DNA from 2 places in the Flexivirga oryzae genome. Region 1 is predicted to be linked to the other one. Evidence: riboswitches for the same ligand, from Rfam matches in the RefSeq annotation. Region 1 holds a riboswitch; the other holds the start of a gene.

Region 1 (8,855 bases):
TGCGCCCGGTAGATGTTGGTGTTGGGCACCTTGAAGGCACCCGGCACCAGCGGCTCGAACATCTCCTTGAGCGGCGGCAGCCCGGTGATCGACAGGGCGCCCTGCGGCGTGCCGTGGTAGGCGACCGCGCGGCTGATCACCTTGTGCTTGCCCGGCTTGCCGGTCAGCTTGAAGTACTGCTTGGCCAGCTTCCACGCCGACTCGACCGCCTCGCCGCCACCGGTGGTGAAGAACACCCGGTTGAGCGAACCCGGGGCGTATGACGCCAGCCGCTCGGCGAGGTCGATCGCCGGACGGTGCGCGTAGGACCAGATCGGGAAGAAGGCCAGCTCCTTGGCCTGCGCGGCGGCCGCCTCGGCCAACTCGGTGCGGCCGTGACCGACCTGCACGGTGAAGAGCCCGGACAATCCGTCGAGGTACTTCTTGCCGTTGGTGTCCCAGATGTAGGCGCCCTCACCCTTGACGATCGTGGGGATCGCCGAGCCCGCGCCGCCCTGGTCCTTCGGTTCGTAGACCGACTGCCGGGTGAAGTGGCCCCACAGGTGGTCGCGGGCAGCCTCGGCGCGAGGAGTGCCAGCGGGTGTGAGATCGTCGGATTGCGTTGTGGGAGTTGTCATCTCGTGCCCCAGTCGTATCGTTGTTTGGCGAGTTTCAGGTAGACGAAGGTTTCGGTCTCGGTGACGCCCCCGATCGTGCGGATCTGCCCGGTGAGCAACTCGAGCAAGTGGTCGTCGTCCGCACACACGACTTCGACCAGCAGGTCGAAGCGGCCGGCCGTGAGGACGACGTAGGCGACCTCGGGCAGCTTGCTGAGTGCGTCCTGCACCGGTGTCAGATCACCTCGGACACTGATGCCGATCATCGCCTGGCGGTCGAATCCGACCTGTGCGGGATCGGTGACGGCGACGATCTGCAGCACCTCCGAGTCCAGCAACCGCTGGACCCGCTGGCGCACCGCCGCTTCGGACAGACCGATGTCGCGAGCGATCGCGGAGTACGCCGCGCGGCCGTCGGTCTGCAGACGCGCGATGATCGCCTTTGAGACATCGTCGAGCGTGGCGCCGGTCACACTGCGATTCGTCTCGGCCATGACTGCATTCTGCCACGCGTTTCGAAGCAGATCAACTTGTTTGCTTCGGATTCCGTCGTCACATGGGCAGGAAGGCTATGATTTGGCCATGGCGCTGAGTGCATTCGACCTCTATTCCGTCGGCATCGGTCCGTCGTCGTCGCACACCGTCGGTCCGATGCGCGCTGCGAAGACCTTCGTCGACGGTCTGACCGAGGCCGGGCAGCTGGATCGCGTGTGCCGCGTCCGGTCCCAGCTGTTCGGCTCGCTCGGCGCGACCGGTCACGGGCACGGCTCGGACAAGGCGGTCGTCCTGGGCCTGCAGGCAGAGGTGCCGGAGACCGTCGACACCGCGACCAGCGACACCCGGGTGGCGGACGCGCGAGAGCGCCATACCCTGATGCTGGCCGGCACCCACCGGATCGACTGGGACCCGGACGACGACCTGATCATGCACCGGCGCAAGTCGCTGCCGGCGCACCCCAACGGCATGCAGTTCGAGGCGTATGACGCCGACGGCGTGCTGCTCGCGTCGCACGTCTACTACTCGGTCGGCGGCGGGTTCGTCGTCGACGAAGCGGCGACCGGCGCGGACCGGGTGGTGCTGGACGACACCAGGATCGAGCTGCCGTTCCTCACCGGCGCCGAGATGCTGGCGGTCTGCGAGCGCGAGCAGTGCTCGGTGTCGGAGCTGATGCTGCGCAACGAGCTCTCCTGGCGATCGGCGGACGAGGTGCGCTCGGGGATGCTGCATCTGTGGTCGGTCATGCGCGACTGCGTGCAGGCCGGGATCGCGCACCAGGGCACGCTGCCCGGCGGGCTGAAGGTGCCGCGGCGCGCGCCGGAGCTGCACCGCGAGCTGACCAAGGGTGCGCTGCGGGACGACCCGCTGCGGGTCATGGACTGGGTCAACCTCTACGCGCTCGCCGTCAACGAGGAGAACGCCTCCGGCGGGCGGATCGTGACGGCACCCACCAATGGTGCTGCCGGCATCATCCCGGCCGTCCTGCACTACTACGTCAACTTCGTGCCCGGCGCCGACGACGACGGCGTCGTGCGATTCCTGTTGGCAGCAGCCGCGATCGGCATCCTCTTCAAGGAGAACGCGTCGATCTCCGGCGCCGAGGTCGGCTGCCAGGGCGAGGTGGGCTCGGCGTGCGCGATGGCAGCCGGTGGGCTCGCCGAGGTGATGGGCGGCACGCCGACGCAGGTGGAGAACGCCGCCGAGATCGGCATCGAGCACAATCTGGGGCTCACCTGCGATCCGGTCGGCGGCCTCGTACAAATACCCTGCATCGAGCGCAATGCGATCGCTAGTGTGAAAGCCATCAATGCCGCACGGCTCGCGGTCAACGGGAGCGGGGTGCACACCGTCAGCCTCGACAAGGCGATCAAGACGATGCGTGACACCGGCCACGACATGTCCGTGAAATACAAGGAGACGGCGCGGGGAGGCCTGGCCGTCAACGTGATCGAGTGCTGACCCGCCTGTCGCGGGTTGAGTAGGGCGGAGGAGCCCGTATCGAAACCCCACCGACGCAGACCGGGAACCGCTGCCAACAAACAACACAAAGGAGTGTCGTCAATGACTGACAGCCCACGCGAGTTGCGCAACTTCATCGGCGGTGAGTATGTCGCCGCCGAAACCGACCGGACGGCCGACGTGGTCGACCCGTCGACCGCGAAAGTTGTTGCCAAAGCACCGGTTTCGACCGAGGCCGACGTGGATGCGGCATACCGCGCAGCGTCGAAGGCGTTCGACGAGTGGGGCCAGACGACCCCGGGCGAGCGCCAGGCCGCACTGCTGAAGTTCGCCGACGCGATCGACGAGCGGGCCGACGACTTCGTCAAGCTGGAGGCGCAGAACACCGGTAAACCGTTCGCGCTGACCGCCACCGAGGAGGTGCCGGTCATGGTCGACCAGCTGCGCTTCTTCGCCGGTGCCGCACGGATGCTGGAGGGCAAGGCGGCGGCCGAATACATGGCCGGTCACACGTCGTTCATCCGGCGGGAACCGATCGGCGTCGTCGGTCAGGTGACGCCGTGGAACTACCCGATGATGATGGCGATGTGGAAGATCGCCCCGGCGCTGGCGGCGGGAAACACCGTGGTGCTCAAGCCGAGCGACACCACTCCGGAGACCACCCTGTTGCTCGCCGAGGTGGCCGCGGAGTTCCTGCCGGCCGGGGCGTTCAACGTCATCACCGGTGACCGGGAGACCGGCCGCGCGCTGGTGGAGCACCCGACGCCGCAGCTGGTGGCGATCACCGGATCGGTGCGCGCCGGGATCCAGGTCGCTGAGTCGGCGGCCAAGGACGTCAAGCGGGTGCACCTGGAGTTGGGTGGCAAGGCGCCGGTCGTCGTCTTCGACGACGCGGACATCGAGGCCGCGGTGGAGGGCATCGCGACCGCCGGCTACTTCAACGCCGGGCAGGACTGCACGGCGGCGACCAGGGTGCTGGCCGCTCCCGGCATACATGACGACTTCGTCGCCGCACTCGCCGAATTCGCCAGGAGCGACGCCAAGTTGGGTATGCCGGACAGCGAGGACGCGCTGCTCGGACCGGTGAACAACGCCAACCAACTGTCGCACGTCACCGGCTTCCTGGACCGGTTGCCCGACAACGCCAACGTGGCGGCGGGTGGCAATCGTGCGGCGGCACTCGGTGACGGCTACTTCATCGAGCCGACCGTCGTGTCGGGTCTGCTGCAGACCGACGAGGCGGTCCAGAACGAGATCTTCGGACCGGTCATCACGGTCCAGCGGTTCACCGACGAGGCCGAGGCGGTCGCGTGGGCGAACGACGTGCAGTACGGCCTGGCGTCCTCGGTGTGGACCAAGGACTTCGGCCGTGCGATGCGGGTGTCCAAGGCGCTCAACTTCGGCTGTGTCTGGATCAACACGCACATCCCGCTGGTGGCCGAGATGCCGCACGGCGGTTTCAAGCACAGCGGCTACGGCAAGGACCTGTCGCTCTACGGCTTCGAGGACTACACGCGCGTGAAGCACGTGATGGCCAACATCGACAGCTGACGACTCGCAAAGATCACGACGACGACCCACCAACCGACAGGCTCACCAACGACCGACAGGCTCACCAACGACCGACAGGCTCACCAATTCAGGCGCGAAAGGCCCTGAATTACTGAGCCTCTCGGTGTTTTGTGGGCCTGTCGGTGATGGGGTGGGGCGCGTTACGCGATGGCGCCGGCGTGGGGCGCGTTACGCGATGGCGCCGGGTGCGGGTCAGGCGCCGGCGTGCGGGTCAGGCGCCGGCGTGCGGGTCAGGCGACCGCAGCGCCCAGGGCGAGGCCGAGGAAGGCCGCGAGCAGCGAGACGACGACGGTCGCCACGGCGTACCGCCCGCTGTCCGCCCTGCCACGGGTCAGCCAGAGCCGCGCGGTCTCCACGGACGCGGTGCTGAAGGTCGTGAAGCCCCCGCAGAAGCCGGTGCCGAGCGCCGCCTTCGCGGTCGGTGAGAGCCAGCCGGCGTGGTGGGTCAGCGCACCGGTGAGGACGCCGAGTAGGAACGAGCCGACCACGTTGATCACGAACGTGCCGGCGGGGAACGAGCCACGCACCCGGCGCCGGACCTCGGCGTCGACCACGAAGCGGCTCACCGCGCCGACTCCGCCGCAGGCCGCGATCAGCAGCGTTGTCATGCGGTTCCGCCGATCGGGACGAACGCCTTCGCGGCCCGGATGCCCGCCCACGCGAGGAGCGCTCCCAGCACGACGGTGGCCACGACATACCCGGTCGCCATCGGCCAGGGCAGGTCCGTGGTTTCCACCATGAACGTGCTGTATGTCGTGTAGCCGCCCATCACACCGGTGCCGACGCCCAGGCGCACCAGCCGGCGACCCCCGGTGTCCTCGCCCGAGCGCACCAGACCCTCGAGCAGTAGCCCGAGCAGGAACGCGCCGGTCAGGTTGATCGACAGCGTGGTCCACGGCCACGTGCCGGAGGGCCCGGCGAAGGCGTCGCCGAGAAGCGATCGGATGGCGGTGCCCACGGCGCCGCCGAGGAAGACGACACCCAGCAGCACCGGGTCGCGGTGCGCGTGGATGGAGGCTCGGCGGCGGGTCGACGTCAATGCCACGGCAGCCCGTCCGACCAGTCGACGACCTGGAGCGGCACCACGATGACCGGGCGGTGCTGGTGGTGGGCCAGCCGGACCGAGACCGACCCGCTGAGGAACTCGCGCATCGGGTGCTTGCTGAGCCGTGTCCCGACCACGAACCCCGCCGCATCCACCGCGCGGGCCAGGTGGGTGAGTGCGCGGTCCGGGCGTCCCGCGAGGTAGTGGAAATGCCACGGGACGCCGTCTTCGCCGAGGGCGTCGCGAATCTGGTCGGTGATGGTTTCGGCGGTGACCTGCCACTGTTCGTCGGCGTCGTCCGGGTCGATCGGTGCGTGTCGCACGTTGCCGTCCGGGTGTTCCTCGACGACGTAGCGGGTCTGGTCGGCATACCCGAAGTGCACCGAGGGCGCGCCGACCGCACGAGCCAGGGTCACCGCCGTGAGGGCGACGAGTGGCGGCTGGTTCGGCATGACGCCGACGACGATCGGGTGGGCGTGGAAGTCGACCAACCGGTCGGGACTGGGCTGGGGAGGCTGTGGCGACATTCGTCTGACTCTCTCCGGACTCCGGTGACGGGCAGCACGACCTACCCGTCGACATCGACGTGGTAGGAACCATCAGCAGGTTGCGGTTCGGACCGCGGAGGTCCGGGCGGGATCCATCGCCCGGCACCACCATAAGGGACACCCGCGCTACCTCGTGGTAACCGGGTGGCCGACCCGCTGCCGTCGGATCGGCGTAGCGTTGCCGTCATGCGCATCGAGCACGTCGGGTTCGACCCGGACTTCGTCGACTACCAGCAAGCGTGGGACCTGCAGCGCGAGGTGCACGCGCGGGTGGTGAGCGGTGAGCAGGAGGACACCACGTTGCTCCTGGAGCATCAGCGGGTCTACACCGCGGGCAAGCGGACCGCCTGGTACGACCGGCCGACCGACGGTTCACCGGTCGTCGACGTGGACCGTGGCGGCCGGATCACCTGGCACGGCCCGGGGCAGCTGACCGGCTACCCGATCGTGCATCTGCCCGTCCCACTGGACGTCGTCGGCCATGTGCGTCGCCTGGAGCAGTTGATGATGGACGTCTGCTCGGACGTCGGGCTGCAAGGAACGGTCCGTGTCGAGGGCCGCAGCGGTGTCTGGCTGCCCGCCGGCGACGGCAAGCCCGAGCGCAAGCTCGGCCAGATCGGGGTCCGGGTGAGTCACGACGTGGCCATGCACGGCTTCGCACTCAACTGCAATTGCGACCTGTCGTGGGCGAATATCATTGTGCCGTGCGGTATTTCGGATGCCGGTGTGACGTCGATCAGCCAAGAGCTGGGCCGCGACGTGACCGTGCAGGAGGTGCTGCCCTACATCGAGAAGCGCCTGCCCGACATCCTGCGTTAGCCGTCGCGCAGCGGGTCGTATGGCGCCAGCTCGATCCCCGGGTCGCGGCCTGCGGCCAGCGCAGCCGCGACGGACCCGACATACGGCCCCATGGTGAGGCCGGACGCGCCCAGGCCGTTCGCGATGACCAGTCCGGGTAGCTCCGTCGTCCCGAGCAACGGCCTGATGTCCGGACCGACCGGCCGGAACCCGATGCGGGCCTCCAGGAAACCGGCATCCGCCAAGCCCGGCGCAACCTTGAGTGCTTCGGTGAACACCTCGTGCAGCCCGGCTGCGGTGAGCCGGTAGTCGAAGCCGGCGCCCGCTTCCCGGGTGGCGCCGACGACGACCCGGTCGTCGAAGCTGAGCAGGTAGTGGTCGGACCTCGGCAGCAGCATCGGCCAGTCCGAGGTGTCGGTGCCGGGCAGGTCGAGGTGCACGATCTGCCCGCGCATCGGCGTCACCGGTGGGTGCAGCCCGAGCGGCTCGAGCAGTCGCGGTGACCAGGCGCCCGACGCGTCGATCACGACGTCGGCGCCGATCGCGGCACCGTCGACCTCGACGCCTTCGACGCTGTCGCCGGCCAGGATGGTCGCGCGTCCGGTGACGATCCGCGCACCGCGTCGACGTGCGGCGGACCAGAGCGCATCCCTGAGCCTGCGTCCGTCGAGGCGGGCGGCGCCGGGTACGTGGATCACCGGGCCGTCGTGGTGCAGCAGCGGATGCAGCGCGCGTGCGGCCGGCCCGTCGAGCACCTCGACCGGGCCCGCGATCGCCGATTCGGCCGCGCGCCGTCGCACCGTCGCGAACGCCGCGTCGACGTCGTCGTCGGTGGTCAGCCGCAGCGCGCCGACCTGTCGGTACCCGAAGTCGGGCTGCCCGTCGTCCTGCAGGTGACGCCGCAACTCGGTGTAGTACTCGGCGCCCGCCGCTGCGATCCGATACCAGTCGGCATCCTCCTCGCGGGACGACCACGGCGAGATGATCCCGGCGCCGGCCGAGGTGGCACGTCCGTCGAATTCTGCGTCGACGAGCGTGACGTCGATGCCGTCCCGGGCGAGCTGATAGGCGGCCGATGCGCCGACCACACCGCCACCGATCACGACGACTGACATAGGCGCTGTTCCTTCCGCGGACGAACGGGTGCTGCGAGGGATTATGGCGCTCGTAGGTCTCCCCTGGGGGGACTCCGGTACGCGGGGAGCCCGGATTCCCGGTCATAGCCCTCCCCAGTGGGGACCCGTGCACGGAAATCGGCGGATACCCGCTCGTAGGTCGCCACTGGGGGGACTCCGGTACGCCCGGGGCCGGGCCGCCCGACACCCGACGCGCCCGCCGGGGCGGGAGCGGCATACACCGTAAGCTGTGGGCTCCGAAGAGAACCTCCCACGAAAGCCAGATTTGTGACGCTGTCCGTCCGCGCATGCACCGCCACCGAGTTCCTCGACACGGTCCACCAGGCAGGCAGGACCGTGCCTGTCGAGCAGTCGCCCGAATGGGCGAGGTATGACGATGTCCTACCCGGCCGGGAGCACTGGCGCTACCTGGTCGTCGACGACGGCGACACCCCGCTGGCCGCGATCAGCCTGACGTCGTTCGCGGGGCGGTTCCTGGAGCAGCTGTGGGCCAAGCACGGGCCGATCTGGCTGGCCGAGGACCGCAGCCCCGAGCGGGAGCGCGCGGTGCGCGACGCCCTGTCGGCATACATCCGCAGTGAGCGGCCGAGCGCCGCCGTGCTGCGGTTGCACACGGTGCACCCGGGAGACGACCTGGTCGACCCGCTGATCGCGATCTTCTACGACCGCACGATCGTGCTCGACCTGACCAAGGACGAGGACCAGCTGCTCGCCGAGATGTCGCAGAGCGGCCGCCGCAACATCCGCAAGGCGATGAAGAACGACGAGCTCGTCTTCACCGACGACACGGCGATCAGCGAGCAGGAGTTCGCCGACGTCATCTACCCGATCTTCGAGGAGACCGGGCGCCGTGGCGACTTCGTGCTGCGACCGCCGGCGTTCTACTACGAGATGCTGCGGCAGCTCGGCCCGGACGTCTGCCGCCTCTACACCGTGCGGCACCGGGGCACGGTCGTGTCCTGGGCGCTGGTGACGGTGTATGACGGCGAGGTCGACTACTACTTCGCGGCGTCGTCCGCCGAGGCACGCAAACTGCTGGCCGCGTACCTGATGGCGTGGGGCACGATGCGCACCACGAAGGCCGAGGGCGCGACCTACTTCGACTTCCTCGGCTGCGGCTCGGACCGCTCGCCCTACCTGGACACCCTCAACGAGTTCAAGCTCGCCTTCGCCAAGAAGGGCATGATCGACGCGCCCGGCCCGT
Region 2 (8,855 bases), 280 kb from region 1:
TCACGCGCTTCGTGCTCACCAGTCGAGGCGCCCGAGGGTGCGCTGCCGAAGAAGCTCAGCCCGTCGGCGGTGATCACCTCGACCTGCAGAGTGGGATGGCCGCGAGAGTTCAGAATCTGCTCCGCGCTGACACCGGTAAGTCGCAAGTCCTGGTTCGTTGTCATCGTGACCTCTTCGCTGGGTTCGTTAGGGGAATGGTGGTATCTGAGTGATCGTGACGGGATGTAACCGGTTGCGGTTCTTGACGTTCCGTGTCCGGACCGTCACCGGTTAAGGAGCTGTCCAGTGGTGTGCCGAACACCGTGCGGTACACGTCGCCCCCGAAGCTGGTGGGCAGCGGCGGCGCTTCGATCAACTGGAAGGGGCGCTCACCGCCTGCGCCGCGTTCGGCCCGCAGGAACACCGACGGACGTGAGTTGTCGAACAGCTGCTTGGCCAGGGCGAACAGGTGCGTCACCAGCAGGACAGTCACGCCGCTGTCGACCAGGGCCGTGAGCACATCGAAGCCGACGTCGGAGGCCTCCTGCTCGTTGGTGGAGGCGAACGATTCATTCGCCAGCAGCATCCCGCCCGGTGCCACCGTCCCGGTGATCCTGCTCATCCGCTCCAGTTCCTCGTCGAACTTCCCGTGCTCCATGCCGGTGTCCTCCTCACGCTTGAAGTGGGTGAAAATGCCTGTGCAGACGGCAAACCGGAATTGTGCGGCGGCCGCGAACATGCCCGCCTGAGCCATCAGCTGGGCCACCCCGACCGCCCGCAGCGTCGTGGACTTGCCACCCCTGTTGGCGCCGGTGAGCACCACCAGGCGTGCCCGGCTGGCAGCGACCGTCACCGGTACCGGCGCGTGTTTGCTCTGCAAGGCGAGCGGTACATCGCGAAGCGCCACCGCGTTCAGCTCGCGGACGTCGTTGTCGCAGACGTCCGGGAAACAGGTCGGCACCTGGAGTTCGCGCAGGGTTACTTGCAACCGGACGCAGCCCAGGTAGAACGCCACTTCGCGTTGCAGACAGGTCAGGAAGCCCAGAATGTGTGTTGCCGAGGTGTCGGCGGCGTTGGAGACCTGAGTGAGGCTGCGGTCGCGGAACTCAGCGAAGGCTTCCATTCCTGCCTGGTCGCGGTCGGCGATCGTGTAGGAGAACGTAGGTTTGCGCAGCCGCGGCCGCCGCCCGATCAGCCAGTTGCCCGACGTGCGCGCCAGCAGCGGCCGCATCCTGGACACCGCATCGTTTCGATCCAGCTGCGCCGACACCAGCAGGCCGTGCGCCAGTTCCAGCTCTCTCACCTGCTCTCCGGCCTCGTGCAAGTAGGGGTCATCGAGCTGCTCGGCCAGCACGGCGCACATGCCGCGCACGGCGTCCGACCTGGCGGCCGTGCCGAGTGGACCGGTCACCTGCCGCACCCGGGCGACCGCGTCCAGCAGTCGTTTGAGGACCTCCACCGACCGGCGCAGGGTGGATTCCGGCCGCAGCCGGAGCGTGCTGCGGTAGATCTTCTTCTCATCAGCGATCGCCTCGGTGGCGATCGTGTACAGCTCTGCGAACTCGCCAGCATGCGCGATCGCGTCGGCCAGCACCGCTTGCCGGTAGCGCACGATCTGCGGCGTCGTGTCTGTGGCGGTCAGGACCTGCGCACACACCGCGTACGTCAACGCGTCCTTGCCGGCCATCGCGCTTAGCACGGTGGGCAGCTCCAGATCAGCGACCAGGTCGGCCAGCAGCGGCGGCGTGCTCTCAGCGGGCGTGCCCAGGTCCCGGTCGGGAAACAGCAAGTGGGGGCGCATCAGCTGACCGCCTGACGAATGTCGTCATACGTCAGCTGATATCGGCGCGCGATCGCGGCCGCGTGCACCTTGCCGTCCGCCCGTTTGCGCACCACCTTGAACGTGCGCACCGAGTCGTCGTCGAGGTCGGTGGTGCTCATCATGCTCACCACGTGCCGGTCCAATCGGGTCAGTCCGTCCACGAAGGTCACGTACACGCCGAGGGCACCGGTGTCGATCACCTGCCGCAAGATCGTCGCGCCCAGCACGTAGGCGTCGGCCAGGGAGGTCGAGCCGAACGTCTCGTTGAAGACGATGACGCTGTCGCCGGTCGCGCTCTCTAACAGTGTCTTGGCGCGGCGCAGTTCGTCCTCCAACTTGCCCGCCAGGGTTTCGATGCTCTCGGCCCGCTCGAAATGCGTGTAGACCGCGTCCGGCAGGAACAACGCCGCCTGTGCGGCCGGCACCGGTAGCCCGAGGGAGGCCAGGTAGTGCAGTTGCCCGAACATACGGGCGGTGGTGGTCTTGCCGCCCTGGTTCGGCCCGGAGATCGCCAGGATCTGCTCGGGTGGGGTCAACTCGAGATCGTTGGTCACACAACGCTGTTCGTCGGTGGCGTGCTGGTTCGCCAGTGCAACATCGCAGCCGGCGATGACCCGCTCGGCGCGATTCTCACGAGACAGCCGGGGCAGTGTCCACCGCACGCCGGCGGGCTTCAACGCGCGCATGAAATCCAGCCAGTGCACGTAGAAGGCTGCCTCGCGTTCAGCGTCCAGCCACCACTGGGGAAGGAACCCGGCATGCGCGCGATGGAAGGCTGCAACATCGGTGAACAGGGTCGGGAACAGTTGGCCGAGCAGGTGCAGCACCGCCGACTCGACACGATCCAGCTGGTGCGCGCTCCGGCCCTGGTCCTGATCCTCGATCCGGCCGGGGGCAGCGAACCGCGCGAACGTCTCCAGTACCGAGCCGGCGAAATCCGGTTCGTCACCAGGCGGTGCGATGACGATCTTGCCCGCGTAAGTGTGGACTACGAACCGTAGGTCGTCCAGCCCCTGCTCCAGCCGCGCGGCTTCGTCCCGCAGCGCCGCGAACTCGGCGCTGCGTCGGTATTCGGTCAACCGGTCCCGCAACCCGAGCAGCCCGGCGGCATGCACCGGTGCCGCATCCAGGCCGTCGCTCGCCGCGACCACCGCAGCGCAATGGGCCGACACCGCACCTAGGAACCACCGGTCTGCCTGCAACGCGTCATACAGCTTCTCGGCCAGCCGGTCACGCACGGCCGCTGCATCGGTCACGAACGACCGGATCACATCCGCCGTGGCAGCGGCTTCCAGATCGCTGAAAACCGCATGCCGGTGGCCGACCACGGCTAAATCGTCACTCGGGCACTCGAAGAACTCATCGAAGCGGTACTGCTCGGCACCCGCGCAGATCGACGCGAACACCTGGTCCAAGTTCAGATCGCTCAGGGTGCCCTCGGGCGGGCGACGATCAAGCTCAGCCGCGCCAGGCGGCAATGGATAAAGCAGCGTAGAGCGATTGCGGAGCATGGGCGTGGCTCACCTTCGTATCGATCGAAGGTGCCATCAGCCACGAGGGCGGTTTGCGAAAACTTCGCCGGCGGACTCCATCGCCGCTTTCACTGTAATGCATGAACTGCAGCGTGGCACCCACCGCTCACTCGGCCGTGTCTCCTCTCAACACGGCGATGCAGCTCGCCGTGAGTGCGCGGTCGCCGGTGCCTGTATGACGCCGATAGCGCTACTAGTCCATGCAGACAGCGTGTAAAGGCAGGCGCAGAAAGGCATCAATGGCCAGCGGCCGTGGTGCCGCTTCACACATCTCGTGTTCACCTGCTCGAAGCTCGCGCAAAATGGTTTCCGCCGGGCAGCGAACGAACCTCCGGCCAAGCGTGACAACCCGGTTACGGGCCGCATCAGGTCGACCTTAATGTCACCCCGGTTGGATTGCAGATCGGCGACCCCAGTGATCCGTTCTCTCGCGGACGTAATTCACTCCCGTGCGAGTCTTGTCGACCGGGGACTTCTAACCATTTCCGGCTGCGGCCAACCGTCGGCGAGTTAGCACCAGCAATGGGAGGGCGGCGAGCTGGACGAGGGCGGAAATCACGGCCAGCGCCACCAGGGACGTGTCGTAAAGCACGCCGAGCAGGATGCTGCCGGCGAACCACGCGACGCCGAAGCCGGTGTCGAACAGTCCGAAGGCCGAGGCGCGCCGGTCAGCGGGCACGATGGTGGTTAGCACTGCCTTGATGATCGACTCCTGCGCGGCCATACCCAGACCCCAGGCAAGGATCCCGATCACCGCCAGCGGCAAGCTGCCGAGGAAGACTAGCGGTGCGTATGCGGCGGTTAGGACCGTCACGACGAGCACGGACCGCAGACCGACGCGGTCGAACGCCTTGCCCAGGACCAGTGCCGCCACTGCTTCGGCGGCCATTGCCACGGCATACAACACCGGTGCGACCGTGGAGCCGACCATGCGCTCTTCGCTGAAATGCAAGGCGATCAGCGGCCAGTCGGCGTAGCCGACCGCGATCAAACCCATCGCGGCCAGGTAGAGCCAGAACGCCGGCGGGCGCGGCGCGCCGTCGGTCGGCGGGGCGGGTGCCTCAGATTCCAGGTCCGCGGGGTTGGGGAACTGCCGCCAGGTGAAAACCAACGAGAGCAGGGTCAGTGCGGCGGGGATGCCGAGCCAGGCGAAGGCAGACCGGTCACTTCCGTGCAACCACAGGACAAGGCTGACCACCAGCGGGCCGACCATCGCGCCACCGGCATCGAGCGCCTCGCGCACGCCGAACGCCCAGCCGCCGCCGAGTCGGTGTGCCGCATGTGCGGTCATCGCGTCCCGGGTCGGGATGCGGATCGCCCGCCCGACCCGTTCGGTGACGATCAGGGCCGCGGCGACCGGCCAGTTGCCGGATACTGCGAGCAACGGCACCACGGCCATCTGCAGGGTGTACCCAAAGAACGCGATCGCCCAATACCTGCCCGTGCGATCGGCCGCCCGCCCAGCGAACCAACGCAACCCATAGCCGAGTAACTCGCCGCCCCCGGCGACGACCGAAACGACCAGGCCGCTGGCCCCCAGCGATCCGAGGAAGGGACTGGTGATGCTGCGGGCGCCCTCGTGCGTCATGTCGGAGAAGGCGCTGACGACCCCGATCAGCAGCACGAACCGCAACGCGGCGCGCCGAGCCAGCACCGGATGCGAACGAATAGGGATCGGCGGATCGGCGGGATCCTGCACGGTGGGCACCTCCGCACTCCATGCGGCGCACGATCGCACGCCGCCGGTTCGAAAGTAACGCTCCCGACCCGGGAACGGTGCAACGTCGCCATGCGCACCGCAGCCGGTCACCACGAGCTCTCAGGACCCTCTCAGCCAGGAAAGGATTAGCTGGCGGCTCGACGTGCCCAGCCAGGGCGCACCGAACGAAAGGCCACAGCTACCCCATGTTTTCGGAGGCGCTGACGATGTCGACGTACGACGGGGCGCGCATCGACGGGTCGCTTTTCCGGGACGTCACCCAGTTCGCGCGGCACACCCACTGGCTCAACGCGGCCGCGGAAGCCTGGACCACCTACAGCATCGGCCTGTTCGTCATCCTGCTGCTGGTGGGCTGGTGGATTTCCCGCCCGCACGGGGACCGGAAAATGACGGCGGCCCTGGTCGCACCAATCGGTGTCGCACTGGCATTCCTGGTGACCGAAGTGATCAAGAACCAGATCGGCGAGCTGCGCCCCTGCCGCTCTGTACCGCACGCGTTCATCGTCGAAACGTGCCCTGCACCAACGGATTACGCCATGCCGAGCGGACACACCACGTTCGCTGCCGCTGTCGCGGTCGCCCTCTTCTTCGTGAACCGACGACTCGGCGTCATCGCCGCACTACTGGCGATCCTCGAAGCCATCAGCCGGGTATATGTCGGCGCGCACTACCCGCACGACGTCATCGCCGCCATGGTCGTCGCTGTGGTCGTCGTACTGATCACGAGCCCGCTGCTGTCTCGTCTCCTGCAACGGGTCGTCGGCAGAGCACGCCGCGGATCCTTGCATGGGCTGCTGTCCACCCGCGGCGCCGGCTGAGGACGCCGAAAGGGATCACGCACCACAGCTGACAGCAATGTGCTGCCCACGAACTCCAGGCCGGGGCAAAGCTGAGCCCGGCTTTGCACGGTGTTTCCTTTCGCGGCGACGTACTCGGGTATCGGGGGCTACAGCAGTTCGTGAGGCGTCTGCGGGCATCACGTTCGGCAGAGCCTGTCATCGGTGTGACGGCACCTCGTAGGCAGCCGAGGTGCCGCCGGCCCACTGTCGCCAGCGGTCTGCAGTGCTGGTGCCGATACCGAGCAGGTCGGCCAGGACCGCGGGCGGCGACTCACGGGCGAGGGCCAGCAGGGGAGTGTTGCGGGCGTGACGGGAGCGGATCCCTATCTGGTGCAGCTCGTGGAGGAGGTCCTCAATTTCGAGTCGTTTCTCGGGTCCGCGCCCGGAAAACAGCCACCGGGGTCGCTCCCGTTGTCGAAGCTGCAGGCACGAGTCCTGCCCTCCCTCGCACCCGTGATCGGCCGCAGCGACGACTCGGCGTCGGACGCTGCCTGACCGGTTGACCGCCGCAGCCGCCAAGACCGTCGTAGGGAGATGACCAAGGCCGACCCGCCTCACGGCGACCACAGACGAGCGATCCATGCCGAACAGCGCAGACACAGACGGTGCACCCAACGCGCAGGCCCCGGAGTACGACGCGGTAATCAGTCGGCTCGGCGCAACCCCGTACCGACCCCGCGTTCGCCTGGCCTCCTCAGCCCGCTCGACCCGACGCGGCTGACCGTCAGAGGCTCACCTCGGCCGACACCGGCCGAGTGGGCCGCAATGCAGAAGGGACGCAGCGGCGGTGGGCTGCCTTCGTGGAACGAGTTTCTGCGACACGACCGATCTCCGCGGGATTCGAGCCACCCGGGGCCGGTCGGAGTCTGGACGGATCCGGATCGTTCTCGACGAGCGCGAAAACTGCCCGCCGCTGCCGGTGACACCGAAGGTTGACGGTGAGGACCGCTGACTCGACGGGCAGGGGTGACCGCCAGAGCACGGGATCTGACCTTGGGGAGCGAGGAGCCCGCAGCCGGCGGGCCACGAGCCCGAGCGGAGAACATCGACGTGTGCAGCGGCGAGACCCCCTCTGACACCGCACGGATGCGGGATCACCTCCAGGCCGCCGATGACGAGCTCAGTGGCCTCCTGAGGAGCTTCCTGGACGAGCTCGCCGACTGCGGCGACGACGAGGACCCGCAATGAGCAGCGATCTCGACGTGGCGAGCGACGAGTTGCACGGCATCCACCGCGACCTACTCGCCGCCATCGGTCTCATCGAAGAACTGCGCGATGCGGCGCGGTCGGTCCGGCGGCTCTTGGACGACGCGACCGCGGATGCAGCGAAGACCCACGTCGTCGACGAACCCATGGCCTCGGGGTACATGCGCAACGTCGCACAGCAGATGGAACAACTGGCCGGCCGATGCGCCCTCACCGAGGCAATCGGAACCGACCTCGGTGCCTACCTGGAGCACGCCACCCACCGGGTCGACCGGGTCAAGGAGGCCCTCGACACGGTCGACCTTGCCGCAGCATCGACAGACGACATGAAGCTCGCCAGTCGAACCCGGGCACGGCTGGACGGGGTCAGCGACCTGCTCGAGATGGCACAACCCGCTGCGGCGGCCGCCGCCGGGCACCTCACGGCGGTCAAGCACATCGCCTCGCAGCGGATGAACGCGGACACGACGCTCGGCTCACGAGTCAGCGTCGACCAGGGCCTCAGCGTCGCCACCGACGTGCTCGCACGCACCGAGACCCGGCTCCAGCAGCTGGGCGACCTCCTCGACCACAGCGACCGGGGCACGCGACGGTCGCTGCACGAGGCGGACGAGGTCACCCAGCACGCGCACCGACGTCTGACAGCGCACCGGCCGAACCCTGCCGGCGAACCGGCGCCGGCAATGCACGGGCCACGCCGATAGCCCCCTTCGCTCTCGAAGGGCCGAAACAGGAGCAACTCATGACGAACGACCTCTCCGACCTTGCCGAGGATCTCCAAGTCGCCGGCGGCCCGTCGCCAGCAGACCGCAGCTTCCACTGGCACTCGGCGGTAGTAGCCCGCGGCTGGGAGCAGCCGCGACTCGACGGCGGCAACGGCGGGTGGGCCGCCGAGACCTTCTGCGCACCCGAACTGGTCCAGGAGATGGACCGTGAGAACCAGGAACGCGCCCGCGAGGCGCAACGGCGGCGCCTGCTGCACGACATACCCGGTGCCGGCGAGCACGCAGGGCCCGCTCCACGCAGGTAGCGGCAACGTCATTTCCTGCGCGGTGGCCGCCAGAGCGACCGCAATCCCCTTCGGGAAGGCACCAGACCTGACGGAGGTGCCCGGGGATGAGTTACCGCACCAAGGCCGACGAGGTGGCCTACCAGCGCGATCGTGCGCGCGGCCGGGCCCGCTACATGCCGGCCGAACCCGTCCGCCGCAAGCTTCAGCACTTCCTCGACGCCGACGTGCCGGTACGAGCGCTGAGCCGCAGCAGCGGACTGAGCGCCCCAGCCCTGCGCGCGATCGTCGACGGAGATCGGGATGTCGTACAGCGCCGCACCGCCGAGCACGTGTCTCGGATGACGCTCGCCGGCGTCTACGAGCAGCAGCAGTCTGGGCACGTACCCAAGGTCGGTGCGGCCCGCCGCGTGCAGGCGCTGCTGGCCATGGGCTGGACCCGAGACCACATCACCGAGGCCGGCGCCACCAGCCTGCCCAGGGTTCTCAGCGGCCCCGGGAACCTGATCACGCTGGAGAAGTGGCGAGAGATCAAGGACGTCTATGACCAGCTGAGCATGGCGCCGGGGCCCTCGCCGGAAACCAAGGGCCACGCCAGAAGCCGCGGGTATGCCCCACCGCTGGCCTGGGACGACAGCACCATCGACAACCCGCATGCTCGGCCACACATCGACGTGCCGGTCGCCGCCGGAGCCGAAACCATTGACATGGTCGCCGTCGACCGTGCGATCGCCCGCACCGGCGCCGC

What was found. Region 1 has a riboswitch for fluoride ahead of FHU39_RS11680 (universal stress protein). Riboswitches for the same ligand answer to the same signal wherever they lie in the genome.
Region 2: linked by a shared signal. The riboswitch ahead of FHU39_RS10350 (MutS-related protein) and the one ahead of FHU39_RS11680 (universal stress protein) in region 1 are both predicted to bind fluoride.

The regions. Positions count from the first base shown of each region.
Region 1 covers NZ_JACHVQ010000001.1:2,472,026-2,480,880, reverse strand. The annotation lists gene FHU39_RS11710 (aspartate aminotransferase family protein) at 1-617, opposite strand, end outside; gene FHU39_RS11705 (Lrp/AsnC family transcriptional regulator) at 614-1,090, opposite strand; gene FHU39_RS11700 (L-serine ammonia-lyase) at 1,179-2,552, shown strand; gene FHU39_RS11695 (gamma-aminobutyraldehyde dehydrogenase) at 2,655-4,103, shown strand; gene FHU39_RS11690 (fluoride efflux transporter FluC) at 4,355-4,732, opposite strand; gene FHU39_RS11685 (fluoride efflux transporter FluC) at 4,729-5,169, opposite strand; gene FHU39_RS11680 (universal stress protein) at 5,160-5,696, opposite strand; fluoride riboswitch at 5,753-5,826, opposite strand; gene lipB (lipoyl(octanoyl) transferase LipB) at 5,874-6,536, shown strand; gene FHU39_RS11670 (NAD(P)/FAD-dependent oxidoreductase) at 6,533-7,630, opposite strand; gene FHU39_RS11665 (GNAT family N-acetyltransferase) at 7,919-8,855, shown strand, end outside.
Region 2 covers NZ_JACHVQ010000001.1:2,195,252-2,204,106, reverse strand. The annotation lists gene eno (phosphopyruvate hydratase) at 1-164, opposite strand, end outside; gene FHU39_RS10355 (MutS-related protein) at 161-1,768, opposite strand; gene FHU39_RS10350 (MutS-related protein) at 1,780-3,207, opposite strand; fluoride riboswitch at 3,333-3,406, opposite strand; gene FHU39_RS24980 (MFS transporter) at 3,809-5,041, opposite strand; gene FHU39_RS10340 (phosphatase PAP2 family protein) at 5,239-5,871, shown strand; gene FHU39_RS10335 (hypothetical protein) at 6,199-6,387, shown strand; gene FHU39_RS10330 (hypothetical protein) at 7,077-7,802, shown strand; gene FHU39_RS10325 (hypothetical protein) at 7,841-8,128, shown strand; gene FHU39_RS10320 (hypothetical protein) at 8,215-8,855, shown strand, end outside.